Regions from separate parts of the Pedobacter sp. UYEF25 genome, predicted to be linked through region 2. Evidence: riboswitches for the same ligand, from Rfam matches in the RefSeq annotation. Region 2 holds a riboswitch; each other region holds the start of a gene.

Region 1 (4,343 bases), on a different contig from region 2:
TCGTATTCAATGGCATACTTTTCGCGAAATCTAGTTAATGCGGTACGTACGTAAGCAGAATCTAATTTACGCTCGTAGTGTAGACTGATTACTTCAACGCCGCGATCTCGATTTTTTACATACCAAGGTGCAATAAAAGATGCTTCATCCATACAGTTTGGGCACCAAGTCCCGGTTATCGTTAAAATAACCACCTTATTTTTAAACTTTTTATCGCTTAAAGAAATCTGTTTCCCGTTAACTTCGGGAAAAGAAAAGTTTAATGTTTTGTAGCCGTCTTTTAAGAAGGTGAGTTTATTCACATCTGGCAAAGCAGCATTTTGATTTTGCTTTCCGCTAAAACCAGTGTTGCCTATTGCGCGAACTACTTCGCCGGTTATCGTTCCGTCTTTTGAAAAAGTACCTTTATAGTAATATGGATTTAATCCGATAAAACTAGATAAGTAAAATGAATTGCCTTCTACAAGTCCTTCCAAATAACGTGCATCACCACTAACACGAAGAAAGGTTCCAGTTATTTTGTTTCCATTTTGCTTAAATATTCCTACCGCATTTTCATCTTTTCCGGCGGTTGATTTAAATGTTACCTCATAGGTGCCAGAGAAATTTGCTTCTGGCATTTTTCCTGAAGGTTTAAAGCGATAACTTACATTTTTGGTTGCAGTAACAGGCATTGATTTGCCAGATCCATCTTGTTTTCTAAACGAACCAACTAAAGAATCGCCTTGTATTTTAAAAGCAAGTTCATTATCAAACTGACTAAGCTTAACGAAAACAGAATCTGTGGTTTGTTGTACAATTCCACCATCAAAACGTTCTTCAGCATTTAAAAAGGTAATGTGTTGCTGGGCTGTATTTTTAGCGTCAATTTCAAAATTAAAAGGAACTTCAACTCCAGTTTTAATAGTAAATACGCCTCGCCAGGTTCCGTTTAAAATGAAAGTGTTTTTAATCTTAGTTTCGTTATTCGTTTGTATTTGAGCATAAAGGTTTTGCGAGAGTGATGTTGCAAGTAGCAAATATAATAGTGTTTTTATCTTCATAAGATCATTGGTCTATAAATTTATTCCGCGAAGATACGCATCAAGTATAGGAACAAAAAAAATATTCCAAATAAAATCTATGGATTTAGTAGTTATTTAATTTTTATCCTATATTTGCCCCAGTTATTTTGAAATGCTTATCAAGAAAGGTGGAGGGAATGGCCCGATGAAACCTTAGCAACCGATCATTCAGGACGCGGTGCTAATTCCATCCCAAAGTTTTTGGGATAGTTAAGTCAGTTGAATGCGACAATATTATTAATAATATATATGAGAGCACTTCTGATTTTACAGGGAGTGCTTTTTTTGTAAACGCATTTTTTTAATAATGGATAGGGGGAATGATTTATTTTTAAATAAAATTAAATGGGAAAAACTCACAAAAAACAAATAATTCATATAGGTATTTCAAGAGCCTATATAGCCATCCGAATGCGTTGCGGTATTTGTTGATTTAACAAGCCTCAAATACCGATTCTTTCATTTTAAAATAAATAATTATTCATGTGTTGAAAAAATAGTTGCCCAAGGGCGAGATGGGACTTTTTTGCCCAAATTTTTAACATCTATTTAAAAACCAATCATTAATTAATCTCAATTATGTTTAAGAACATTAAGCTTTCAGTACTATGCTTTTTACTGTTGCTTTCACAATTTAGTTATGCCCAAGATATCGTTATATCGGGCACCGTTAAAAGTACAAACGGCGAAACAATGCCGAGTGTTTCTGTCTTAATTAAGGGAACAAAGCAAACAACCAATACCAACAATAGTGGGTTGTTTAGTATATCAATAAAAGGAAAAGCCACATTGGTTTTTTCATACGTCGGTTATTTATCCAGAGAAATTGAAGTAGCTGAGAACACTAAAAATTTAAGTGTAATTCTAACAGAAAGCAGCAATGCGCTAGATGAGGTTGTGGTTACCGCGCTAGGTATTTCCAAACAAAAGAAATCTTTAGGCTATGCGGTGCAAGAGCTGAAAGGCGAAAGTTTGGCCGAAGCCAAAGAGACCAATTTAGTAAATGCACTTGCTGGTAAGGTGGCGGGTGTTCGGGTAACCAATAGTCAGGGAGATATGGGTTCCTCTCGTGTGGTTATCCGTGGCGAAACCTCCATCTCTGGAAATAATCAACCGCTTTTTGTGGTAGATGGAATTCCGGTAGATAACTCACAAAATAATTCTGCAGGGGCAAGAGATTATGCGAACACTATTTCCGATATAAATTCAAACGACATTGAATCAATAAGCGTTTTAAAAGGTCCCAATGCGGCAGCGCTGTATGGTTCGAGGGCAGCTGCGGGTGTCATTATTATAAAAACAAAGTCAGGAAAATCAAAGAAAGGGTTAGGTATTTCGCTAAATTCTAATGCAGTATTAGAGCGTTTGTTAACACTTCCGAAATACCAAAATGAATTCGGCCAGGGGTCTGAAGGTAAGTTTAGCTATGTTGACGGAAAAGGAGCCGGTGTAAATGATGGTGTAGATGAAAGTTGGGGCCCAAGATTAGATGGAAGATTGATTCCACAGTTTTTCTCAAAAGGCGTTGCAGTTCCTTTTGAAGCACATCCAGATAATGTTAGAGACTTTTTTGAAAAGGGCTATTCCTTATCTAACGGAATTTCTGTTGAAGATGCAGGTGAAAAATTTGATTATCGTTTATCCTATAATAACTTAAAGCAAGAAGGGATTATTCCAAATTCGGGACAAGGAAAGAATTCATTTTTGTTAAACACTACCTTACGTGTAACACCGAAATTAAGCCTTACTGCACATGCAAATTATAGCAAACTTAGTTCTGATAATTTACCTGGAACAGGTGGGTCTAGAGCAACAAGTACCATGCTTCAGTTTACGTGGTTTGGCAGACAGGTTGATGTCAACCAATTGAAGAACTATTTAGATGAAAACGGAAATACCTTTAATTGGAACAATAGCTATTATAGCAACCCTTACTGGGTAGCTTATGAAAATACAGTTTCTCAAAACAGAAACAGAATAATTGGAAGCATTAGTTTAGATTATAAAATAATTGATGGGCTGAATTTTAACTTTCGTACAGGAACTGATTATTACAATGATCGTCGTAAAATAAAAATTGCTTATGGCACAAATGGTAGCCCTTTTGGTTCTTACACAGAAAGTGCTTTCACAGTAGGCGAAAGCAATACTGATGCGACGCTGAATTATAATAAGCAATTAAATAATGATTTTAGTTTAGAGGTTTTATTAGGAGGCAATATTCGTTCACGTTACATAGAGCAAAACGATCAGAGTGCCCCCAGGTTGGCCGTAGCAAAATTATATACGCTTAGTAATTCAAGGGATCCTTTAACTTCTTCAAATAATTATAGTAAACTTAAATCTTTCAGCGAGTATGCTTCAGCTCAATTTGGTTTCAAAAGCTATCTTTTTATAAATGTAACCGCTCGTAACGATTGGTCATCAACCTTGCCGGCACAAAATAGATCTTATTTCTATCCATCATTCAACGGAGGTTTAATACTTACAGAGGCGTTAAATATTAAGAGTGAGGTGTTAAATTATGCTAAAATACGTGGCGGATGGTCTAAAGTGGGTAAAGATGCCGATCCTTATCGCTTGATAAATACCTATTCGTTTGGAGCGCCATTCGCTGGGTCTCCTCAGCTTACGGCATCTACCACAGATCTTAACAGAGATTTAAAACCAGAAACCACTACTTCATCAGAATTAGGTGCGGAGGCAACTTTGTTTAACAAACGGTTACGTGTTGATTTAAGTGTATACAATACCAATAGTTATGATCAGATTCTAAGTGTAGATGTAAGCGAAAGTACAGGGTTTAGATCTAAATTATTCAATGCCGGAAAAATTAATAACAAAGGAATAGAAGTTCAATTGGGGATTACGCCAATTAAGAAGAATTTTACCTGGGATATTGATGTAAACTATGCAGCCAACAGAAGTAAAGTGGTTGAGTTGGACAAGGCAGGCTTATTGCAGAATTATGTGGTGGCTACCAATACAGCACAAATTATCGCATCTGTTGGGCAACCGTATGGCGCAATTTATGGCAATGCATTTTTAAGAGATACCAATGGAAATATTGTGGTCAACGACATAGGTGCACCACAAGCAGATCCAACTAAGAAAGTTTTGGGTAAATATACACCAGACTGGATTGGCGGAATATCAAACACTTTTGGTTATAAAGGAGTGAGTTTAGGGGTTCTAATTGACGCTAGCTTTGGCGGTTCAATTTATAACGGAACATACTCTACCGGCACCTATACTGGTGTACTTGCCTCTACTTTGCCT
Region 2 (4,343 bases):
CCATCAAGAATGTGCAACAAACAGGTGGCGCAGTTCCTTCGCCTTTTGATTGTTATTTGCTTTGCAGAAGTCTAAAAACCTTGGTTTACAGAATGAGAGGCCACTGCGAAAATGGTCGGAAAATAGCCGATTATTTAAACAATCATCCAAATGTCGAAGCTGTTTTTTATCCTGGTTTGGAAACGCATCCGCAACATGATGTTGCTGCCAAACAGATGAAAGATTTTGGAGGTATGCTGTCTTTCTTGGTTGCAGGCGGCGAGAGATCTGCAAATAAAATGATTAACAAAGTAAAGTTATTTGCACAAGCAACGAGTCTTGGCGGAGTAGAAAGTTTAATTGAGCATCGTTATTCTATTGAAGGTCCAGAAAGCAAAACGCCAAAGAATCTTATTCGTGTTTCCGTTGGTTTAGAGCACATAGATGATTTGATAGCTGATTTAGAGCAAGCGCTATCAGATTAAAGGAATAGCACTCTTCTCAAACAGCAATTTTTTGAATTTGATTTTTGGATCCAATTTAAATAGCTTTTGGGCACGTATTCCCGCTAAAGACATTATTGCCATCGCTTTATTGGGCCATTTTTTCTTAACAAATGACTAGAGCAGCACGCGTGTCAAACCAGCCAAAATATAAATTTACGAAGCTTACACTAATCTCATAATTAAACCAGTTTTATTTTGTTTGCCAATTTCCGATCACTTTTCCGGATAACAAATCGTAATAAGTTTAAGGTTGTAATCAGGATTAATGGGTTCATTGGTTTGGACCAAACGTTGTGCGCCGGTATTTGCGGGGCACGCGATGTCATTTGTGGCATCATAAATAAGTTTTTTTCCATCTAACAGAAGCGCTTTGGGCACGTAGATCTGAACCTTAGTTATCGAATAGCCAGACGGAATGTATCTTACATAGTAACCATCTGGATGTTTACTCCAAATGCCGCTCGGTACGTCTGCTCTAATTGGAGCCATGCCAGCAAGAATGGCATATTTTTCCATCTCTGCGTAAGTGTAATTGCCAGAAGCTACGAGCTGCCGAATGCTATTTTCTGCCTCAAAAACAGTTTGCAAACCCTGTGGGAGCTGATCCTTTGCTTTTTGCATCAAATCAAAAGGCAAAATACCCAACGCACCACCTTCTAACATGGTAAGTTGTTTTGTGGTTAATAACTTTAGCGCGGTTACCTTAATCGTGCCCGAGTAATCACTAAATTTTGTCCTTGCTATAATAGCCCAGAGCAGTGCCTGAATGTCATGTTGTTGAACTTCAGGGTGTTTTTCTGCGCTCTTTAGAATAATGGTAACAATTTCATTTTTCGGCCCAAGCAGTGGCGCAAACATGTAGCCGTCTCCTGCAGACGGGCCATAGGTGCCAGCATGGAGACAATAACTTTTATTCGTCATTTCGTAAAAACCTTCACAAAGATAAAAGCCGCCATCTGGTGCTTTAGGTAACAAATATAGCGGTTGAGTGTTGACGTTTTTAAAGAAATCAGGCAATTGTTCACCAGTTCTATCAACATCATTAAAATTGGTAGAAATGGCTGCGGGCTGCTTTAGTAGATTATCTACACCTAGCATTTTTGCGCCTTTGGCCGCACCAACTTTCAACAATTTATCTTTCAAGCCCCCAAACTGTGCAGACGCTTGGAAAGAGAAAAATAACATCAATAAAGACGATGCAAAAATAAATTTTGCGTTTTTCATAATTCAAATTTTTATCGCGCTAAAGATAATGATTTGAAGGTAAAATTAAAATGGAAGCTCCCACTAACTAACTTTTACCGCCACTTTACTAGTGATCTTATTAAAATCGAAATTAAATTTTGTTGTTTAATATTTTTTACCCACTTTTGAAATATTATTTGGTAATCATCAAATAAAAATCAACTTTTTTTTTAGAAGGGTTGGTTTATAAAGAAGCGACGAGAGACAGGCTCTTAGACTCGCTGGCAACCCTCAAAAAAGAGAAGGTGCCAATTCCTGACCGGGTAACACAAGTTATTTGGAAATATAAATGACAACTAATGGACGATAAAATTTATTTTTCGCAAAGCGATCTAACATTTACTTACGGCTTTACCATCTCGCAGAAACTGTTTGCGTTCTTTGGTCTCTGCAATAGGGTGCCTTTTATGTGCTGTTGCACTGCTTAAACAAAAAAATCTTCTTTTTTGGTAAACTAATCCAGTTGGAAGGCCTTTTTACAGGTACGCATACACGAAATAATTCAACAAAAAATAATTAACAATTCATACAAGCAAAACAGATACAACATGTCATATAAATTCGAAACGCTACAAGTACACGCAGGCCAAGAAGCAGATCCAGTTACCGGTGCTAGAGCCGTTCCATTATATCAAACAACCTCTTTTGTTTTTAAAAGTGCAGAACACGGCGCAAATTTATTTGCGCTAAAAGAGTTTGGCAATATTTATACCCGTTTGATGAATCCGACGACTGATGTTTTTGAAAAAAGAATAGCAGCTTTAGAAGGCGGTGTAGCTGGATTGGCCACGGCCTCTGGTCTTGCAGCTCAGTTTATTGCATTGAACAATATTTTAGAAAGTGGAGATAGCTTTGTATCCTCTTCTCATTTGTATGGCGGCTCTTACAATCAATTTAAAATCGCTTTTAAACGCCTAGGGATACAAGTAGATTTTGCAGATCCTGATAAGCCAGAAGATTTTGAGGCAAAGATCAACGAAACAACCAAAGCAATTTATGTAGAAACCATTGGAAATCCTTCATTCAGTATAGTAGACTTTGAAAAAATTGCTGCAATCGCAAAAAAACACGACCTCCCATTCATTGTAGACAACACTTTTGGCGCCGCAGGATATCTTTTTAAACCTTTAGAACATGGTGCCAACATCGTTGTAGAAGCTGCAACCAAATGGATTGGCGGTCATGGAACGAGCATCGGTGGCGTAATTGTTGATGGCGGAAATTACAATTGGGGAAATGGAAAATTTAAACAGTTTTCTGAACCGTCAGAAGGGTACCATGGTCTTGTTTTTAGTGACGCATTTGGTGTAGATAGCCAGTTTGGAAACATTCAGTTTATCATACGCGCACGTGTTGAAGGATTGAGAGATTTTGGCCCAGCCATTTCTCCTTTTAATTCCTGGCAGTTACTTCAAGGTGTAGAAACTTTATCACTCAGAGTACAGCGCCATGTAGACAATACCTTGGAATTGGCTACGTGGTTGGAAAATCATCCACAGGTCAAAGGAGTCGATTATCCCGGTTTAGAAAGCAGCAAATACAATAAACTGGCAAAAAAATACTTAAAAAATGGATTTGGAGCGGTGTTGTCTTTTGAGTTGAATGGTACCAAAGAAAACGCAACTAAGTTTATAGACAATCTTAAACTTACTTCACACTTGGCAAATGTGGGTGATACCAAGACATTAATCATACAGCCATCGGCTACAACTCATCAGCAACTTAGCGATGAAGCACAATTGGCAGCCGGAGTAAAACCGAATTCGTTACGCGTCTCTGTAGGAATTGAGCATATAGACGACATTAAGGCTGATTTTGAACAGGCTTTTGCTGCAATAAAGTAAGGTTGTTTATAAAAATTTAACTCGAATATATGTCCGAGCAGAAAATAAAAGAGGTTTCTTTTTATCAGCATAAATCTGATTTCAGATTAGAAAGCGGCCAGACCATAAAAAACCTTGAAGTCGCTTATCAAACATTTGGCAAGCTAAATAAAGAAAAAAATAATGTAATTTGGGTTTGCCATGCCTTAACAGCAAATGCCGACGTGTTTGACTGGTGGCCCGGATTATTTGGAGCGCATAATCTTTTTAATTCTAATGATCACTTTATCATTTGCGCAAATGTGTTGGGGTCCCATTATGGAAGTACAAATCCGTTGAGTCAGAACCCAATAACCGGCCTACCCTACTACCTTTCTTTTCCTAGTTTCACAATTAGAGACATGGTAGCGGCACATCAATTGCTTGCCAATCACTTAGGAATTACTAAAATTGAAGTATTAATCGGTGGATCGCTGGGTGGACAACAGGCCTTAGAGTGGAGCATTTCTAAACCCGATGCCATCGAAAACTTAATTTTACTTGCAACAAATGCAGTGCATTCTCCTTGGGGAATTGCGTTTAATGAAAGTCAACGGTTGGCCATTGCTGCCGACCGTACATTTTACGCAAGTCAACCTGACGGAGGATTGAAAGGATTAAAAGCAGCAAGAAGTATTGCGTTGCTCAGTTATAGAACTTTTAGCGCCTATGGAAACACGCAGGTGGAGAGTGATGGCGATAAAGTAGATCAATTTAGGGCAGCTTCCTATCAAAATTATCAAGGAGAAAA
Region 3 (4,343 bases), on a different contig from region 2:
GCCACTCACTTTGGCATAAGGCAAGTTTTCTTTAATCCACTTTGTTGCCTTAATAAAATCCACCGCGTAATTATTATGCTCCTCTAATCCCGTGGCAACGGTTAAAATGTTTGGATCGAAAATAATATCTTCTGCAGGGAAACCAACTTCATTTACAAGAACATCATAACTTCGTTGACAAATTTCTTTACGTCGCTCAAAACTGTCTGCTTGCCCTTTCTCATCAAAAGCCATTACCACAACTGCCGCACCATAATTCATTATCTTTTTGGCACTTTCTATAAATAGCTCTTTACCTTCTTTTAACGAAATAGAATTTACGATTCCTTTTCCTTGCATGCATTTTAGCCCACATTCTATTACGCTCCACTTAGAAGAGTCTACCATAATTGGTAGTTTAGAAATGTCTGGTTCTGATGCAATAAGGTTCATAAACTTGGTCATGGCGGCTTCTGAATCCAACATGCCCTCATCCATATTTACATCAATAATTTGGGCTCCACCTTCAACCTGCTGACGAGCAACGGCAAGCGCTGCTTCATAATCACCACTAAGAATAAGTTTAGAAAATTTTGGGGAACCTGTAATATTTGTCCGCTCGCCAATATTTACGAAAATGCTTTCTGGCGTAATGGTTACAGGTTCCAAACCGCTTAAACGCATATAAGGCGTAATTTCTGGAATTTTTCTCGGTGCTATTTTTTTAGCCTTTTCGGCAATGCATTTAATGTGCTCTGGCGTAGTGCCGCAGCAACCGCCAACAATATTAACAAAACCGGAGGTTATAAAACCATCTACCAAATGGGCTGTTTCGTGTGGCTGCTCATCGTAAGCACCAAACTCGTTTGGTAAACCTGCGTTTGGATAAGCAGATACGTAGCAGTTCGCTTTCGCGGAAAGTTCCTCAATATGTGGTCGCATATCTTTGGCCCCAAGTGCACAATTAAAACCTATACTAAGCGGCTTTGCATGAATTACTGAGTTTAAAAAAGCTTCTGCCGTTTGCCCAGAAAGTGTTCTCCCCGAAGCATCTGTAATGGTGCCAGAAATCATGATTTCAATCCCCTCCCCAACCCTCCCCGAAGGAGAGGGAGTTTCTCTTGAGCGCAATTCAGTTTCGTATTTTTTAATGGCAAAAATTGCCGCCTTAGCATTTAAGGTATCGAAAATGGTTTCTATTAAAAGAACATCAGAACCTCCGTCTACCAATCCTCTAACTTGCTCGTAATAGGCATCTACCAATTCATCAAAAGAAATTGCCCTAAAACCCGGATCGTTTACATTAGGAGAAAGAGAAAGCGTACGGTTGGTTGGTCCAATCGCCCCAGCTACAAAGCACTTTCTATCAGGATTTTGGGCCATAAATTCTGCGGTAGCTGCCTTGGCAATTTTAGCACCTTCTAAACTAAGCTCATAACTTAATTCTTCCATCTTATAATCGGCCATGGAAATGCGCTGCGTACTAAAGGTATTTGTTTCAATAATGTCTGCTCCGGCAGCTAAATATTCTAGATGGATGGCTTTAATGATATCGGGGCGAGTGATGTTTAACAGGTCGTTATTTCCCTTTACGTCGGAAGAGTGATTTGCGAAACGCTCGCCACGGAAATCTTCTTCTGTAAGCTCATAGCGCTGAATCATGGTACCCATTGCACCATCTATAATTAAAATACGCTTTTCAAGTTCTTTTCTAATATCCATCTATATAGTATTGAGTAGCTAGTATCAAGTAGCAAGACTCCAGTATCGGGCATCAAGATAACTCAATCAAGTCCATATTCAGCTTCAAGTTATTGGCCGCTTTGTCTTAATACCCCAAAATGCTTATTGAAAACTTCGGCGCATCTTCACACGTCTAAAAACTTATCTTTTCTCTTTTTTGAGATAGAATGTAGCACCTTGTTGGCACAGGTTGCTAAGACTTCAGCGGTTCTAATCCCTCCGTCTTTCTTTATAAGCGATGCAAAAATAACACATCGCAGTATCATTATCAAATTTTTGGACATCTAACAAAACATTATTGAAATTCGGTTATAATCTGCTACGATTAACCAAATTAAATTTGCTAAAACAGAAATAATAAAAGTATCGTAGCAAACAAAAAAAGCGCTTCCTAAGATGCGCTCTATAACTGTTTATTTTTTACGACTGTTTTCGACGATTGCCAAAAATTTATTTGCTATTGCGCTTATTTTCTTCCGCCAAATATACGAAGCAGAAATAGGAAAATGTTAAGGAAATCTAGATAAAGAGATAGTGCGGCAACGATGGCCATTTTTTTGGTGTCGACTTGCAAAACTTGATCCCCTCTGGCTTCAATTCCCATCCCAATACGTTTAATTTTTTGTACATCATAAGCTGTTAAGGCGGTAAATATGGCAATGCCGATGAACGCCATAAATAAGCTAAACTGCTCGCTTTGGATAAACATATTGATCACCATGGCAATAACTAGTGCGATAACACCAACCATTAGAATAGGCCCAAACTTGCTTAAATCTATGTTTGTGGTATAACCCATCACAGCCATAATGCCGAAAATACCTGCGGCACCAGCGAAACAGCTTACAACAGAACCTGCGGTATATGCAAGTAAAATAAAGCTTAAACTAATTCCGGTTAGCACAGAATACAACACAAAAATCCCCACTAAAGAAGGGTAGGAAAGTTTGCTTAATCCGAATCCCATAAGTAAAACTAGCGCTAATGGAGAAAACATTGCGATGTATCCGAAAATAGACATGCTTGGTTTGCCCGTAGCAGGGTTAACATCTAATAAATACTGCATTAAACTAGCGTTGGTGCTAAATAAATAGGCAGCAACTGTTGACAACAACAGCGCTACAAACATCCATAAAAAGACATTTGCGAAAAACTTTTTTGAAATAGAGCCCTCTTGTTGCACAAAAACACTATTGCCTTGATATTGATAATTTTGCTGATCCATTTTATTATTATGTATTAATTAGTTTTAATCAATTGAAAAGCGCCGTTTAATTGCCAGCACCTTTATATCTCTAATTGTCGCCTAAGATATTAACAAACAGTGTGCAAGATTTATTTTACAGCCGATTTGTCAGTATTCGACATATAAAAGTAGTAGTTTAGGTTAATCTTTTTGTCAAAAGTTCTTCAATTTTTTTAAATAGTTGAAGCGGCTTTAGCGGTCTCCATGCGAAGTTATCAAAAGCGCCACCAAAATTTATATAGTAATCTATGTTGTTGTCTTTAAACTCGTTGATTACATGATCGTTAAAATTTAGTCCCACTATCCATCCGTCTTCTACTTCTTGAAACCATTCGTCATAATAGCTGTCATCTGAGGCATGAAAGTTTAAAACATTTTCTCCAATTAGGATAAATTTGTTAATGCCCTCATCCACCATTAGTTCCAAAATTTCTCTTTTTAGTAACATAATGTCATTGTTGATGGCGTCATTCCACTCGCCAATAAATTCTATAATGGCATAGCTGCGTTCATAGTCTACAAAAAGCACCTTTAGATAAAGGGTATTTGAGCCAAATTCGTCCCATTGGGGATGAAGGAGGAAGTTATAAATTTGCTTATCAAAATATAGCTCGGAATACTCAGTGTTATAGAAAGGGGATTTCTCATCTTCTGAAGACACATAATCGTCTCTCCACTGGTAATACGGTTCAATTTCGTGCATTGGCAAAGTAATTTATTGTTGGTACTTGAGTAAGAAAGAGAGATCGGAAATCGGATATGGAAATTAGAAGCTTATGCACTACAATCTTACCTCGTAAATTTTAAAAATCAGAAATTAACTTATTTTCCCGCTTCGACCGCCTTTCGAACACTGCCGTGCTGGCTCAACAAATTTGCTGCTTCACCATAGCCAATGTTTAAATCTTTGGCCACCATTTGCGTTCCCCGATCTACAAGTTTGTTGTTACTTAACTGCATATCTACCATTTTGTTTCCGACCACTTTTCCAAGTTGAACCATAACTGTAGTGCTGAGCATATTGAGCACCATCTTTTGCGCTGTACCAGATTTCATACGCGTAGAACCAGTTATAAACTCGGGTCCAACAATTACCTCCACAGGAAAGTCTGATTCAGCTGCAATCGGTCCTCCTTCGTTGCAAACGATACAACCAGTTAATAGGCCATGTTTTCTTGCTTCTTGCAAACCTCCAATTACGTATGGGGTGGTACCAGATGCCGCAAGGCCAACCAAACAATCTTTTTCACTAATGTTAAAGTTTTGTAAGTCTTTCCAAGCCTGTACCTTATCGTCTTCGGCAAATTCTACTGCTTTTCTTATGGCAACATCTCCACCAGCGATAATTCCTACCACACAATCGAAAGGAACGCCA

What was found. A riboswitch is a leader RNA that binds a small molecule or an ion and turns the genes downstream of it on or off. The one in region 2 is predicted to bind S-adenosylmethionine.
Region 1: another riboswitch for S-adenosylmethionine. It lies ahead of ACVWYG_RS16310 (SusC/RagA family TonB-linked outer membrane protein); the one in region 2 lies ahead of ACVWYG_RS18370 (O-acetylhomoserine aminocarboxypropyltransferase/cysteine synthase family protein).
Region 3: another riboswitch for S-adenosylmethionine. It lies ahead of metH (methionine synthase); the one in region 2 lies ahead of ACVWYG_RS18370 (O-acetylhomoserine aminocarboxypropyltransferase/cysteine synthase family protein).

What each region holds. Positions count from the first base shown of each region.
Region 1 is NZ_JBSSEL010000021.1:13,354-17,696, forward strand. Features, by position in the region: gene ACVWYG_RS16305 (peroxiredoxin family protein) at 1-1,043, opposite strand, end outside; SAM riboswitch class I at 1,178-1,281, shown strand; gene ACVWYG_RS16310 (SusC/RagA family TonB-linked outer membrane protein) at 1,644-4,343, shown strand, end outside.
Region 2 is NZ_JBSSEL010000030.1:14,339-18,681, reverse strand. Features, by position in the region: gene ACVWYG_RS18380 (trans-sulfuration enzyme family protein) at 1-464, shown strand, start outside; gene ACVWYG_RS18375 (hypothetical protein) at 699-1,709, opposite strand; SAM riboswitch class I at 1,912-2,022, shown strand; gene ACVWYG_RS18370 (O-acetylhomoserine aminocarboxypropyltransferase/cysteine synthase family protein) at 2,279-3,574, shown strand; gene ACVWYG_RS18365 (homoserine O-acetyltransferase family protein) at 3,604-4,343, shown strand, end outside.
Region 3 is NZ_JBSSEL010000005.1:26,797-31,139, reverse strand. Features, by position in the region: gene metH (methionine synthase) at 1-1,701, opposite strand, end outside; SAM riboswitch class I at 1,861-1,960, opposite strand; gene ACVWYG_RS06630 (Bax inhibitor-1/YccA family protein) at 2,189-2,947, opposite strand; gene ACVWYG_RS06625 (hypothetical protein) at 3,105-3,671, opposite strand; gene murQ (N-acetylmuramic acid 6-phosphate etherase) at 3,791-4,343, opposite strand, start outside.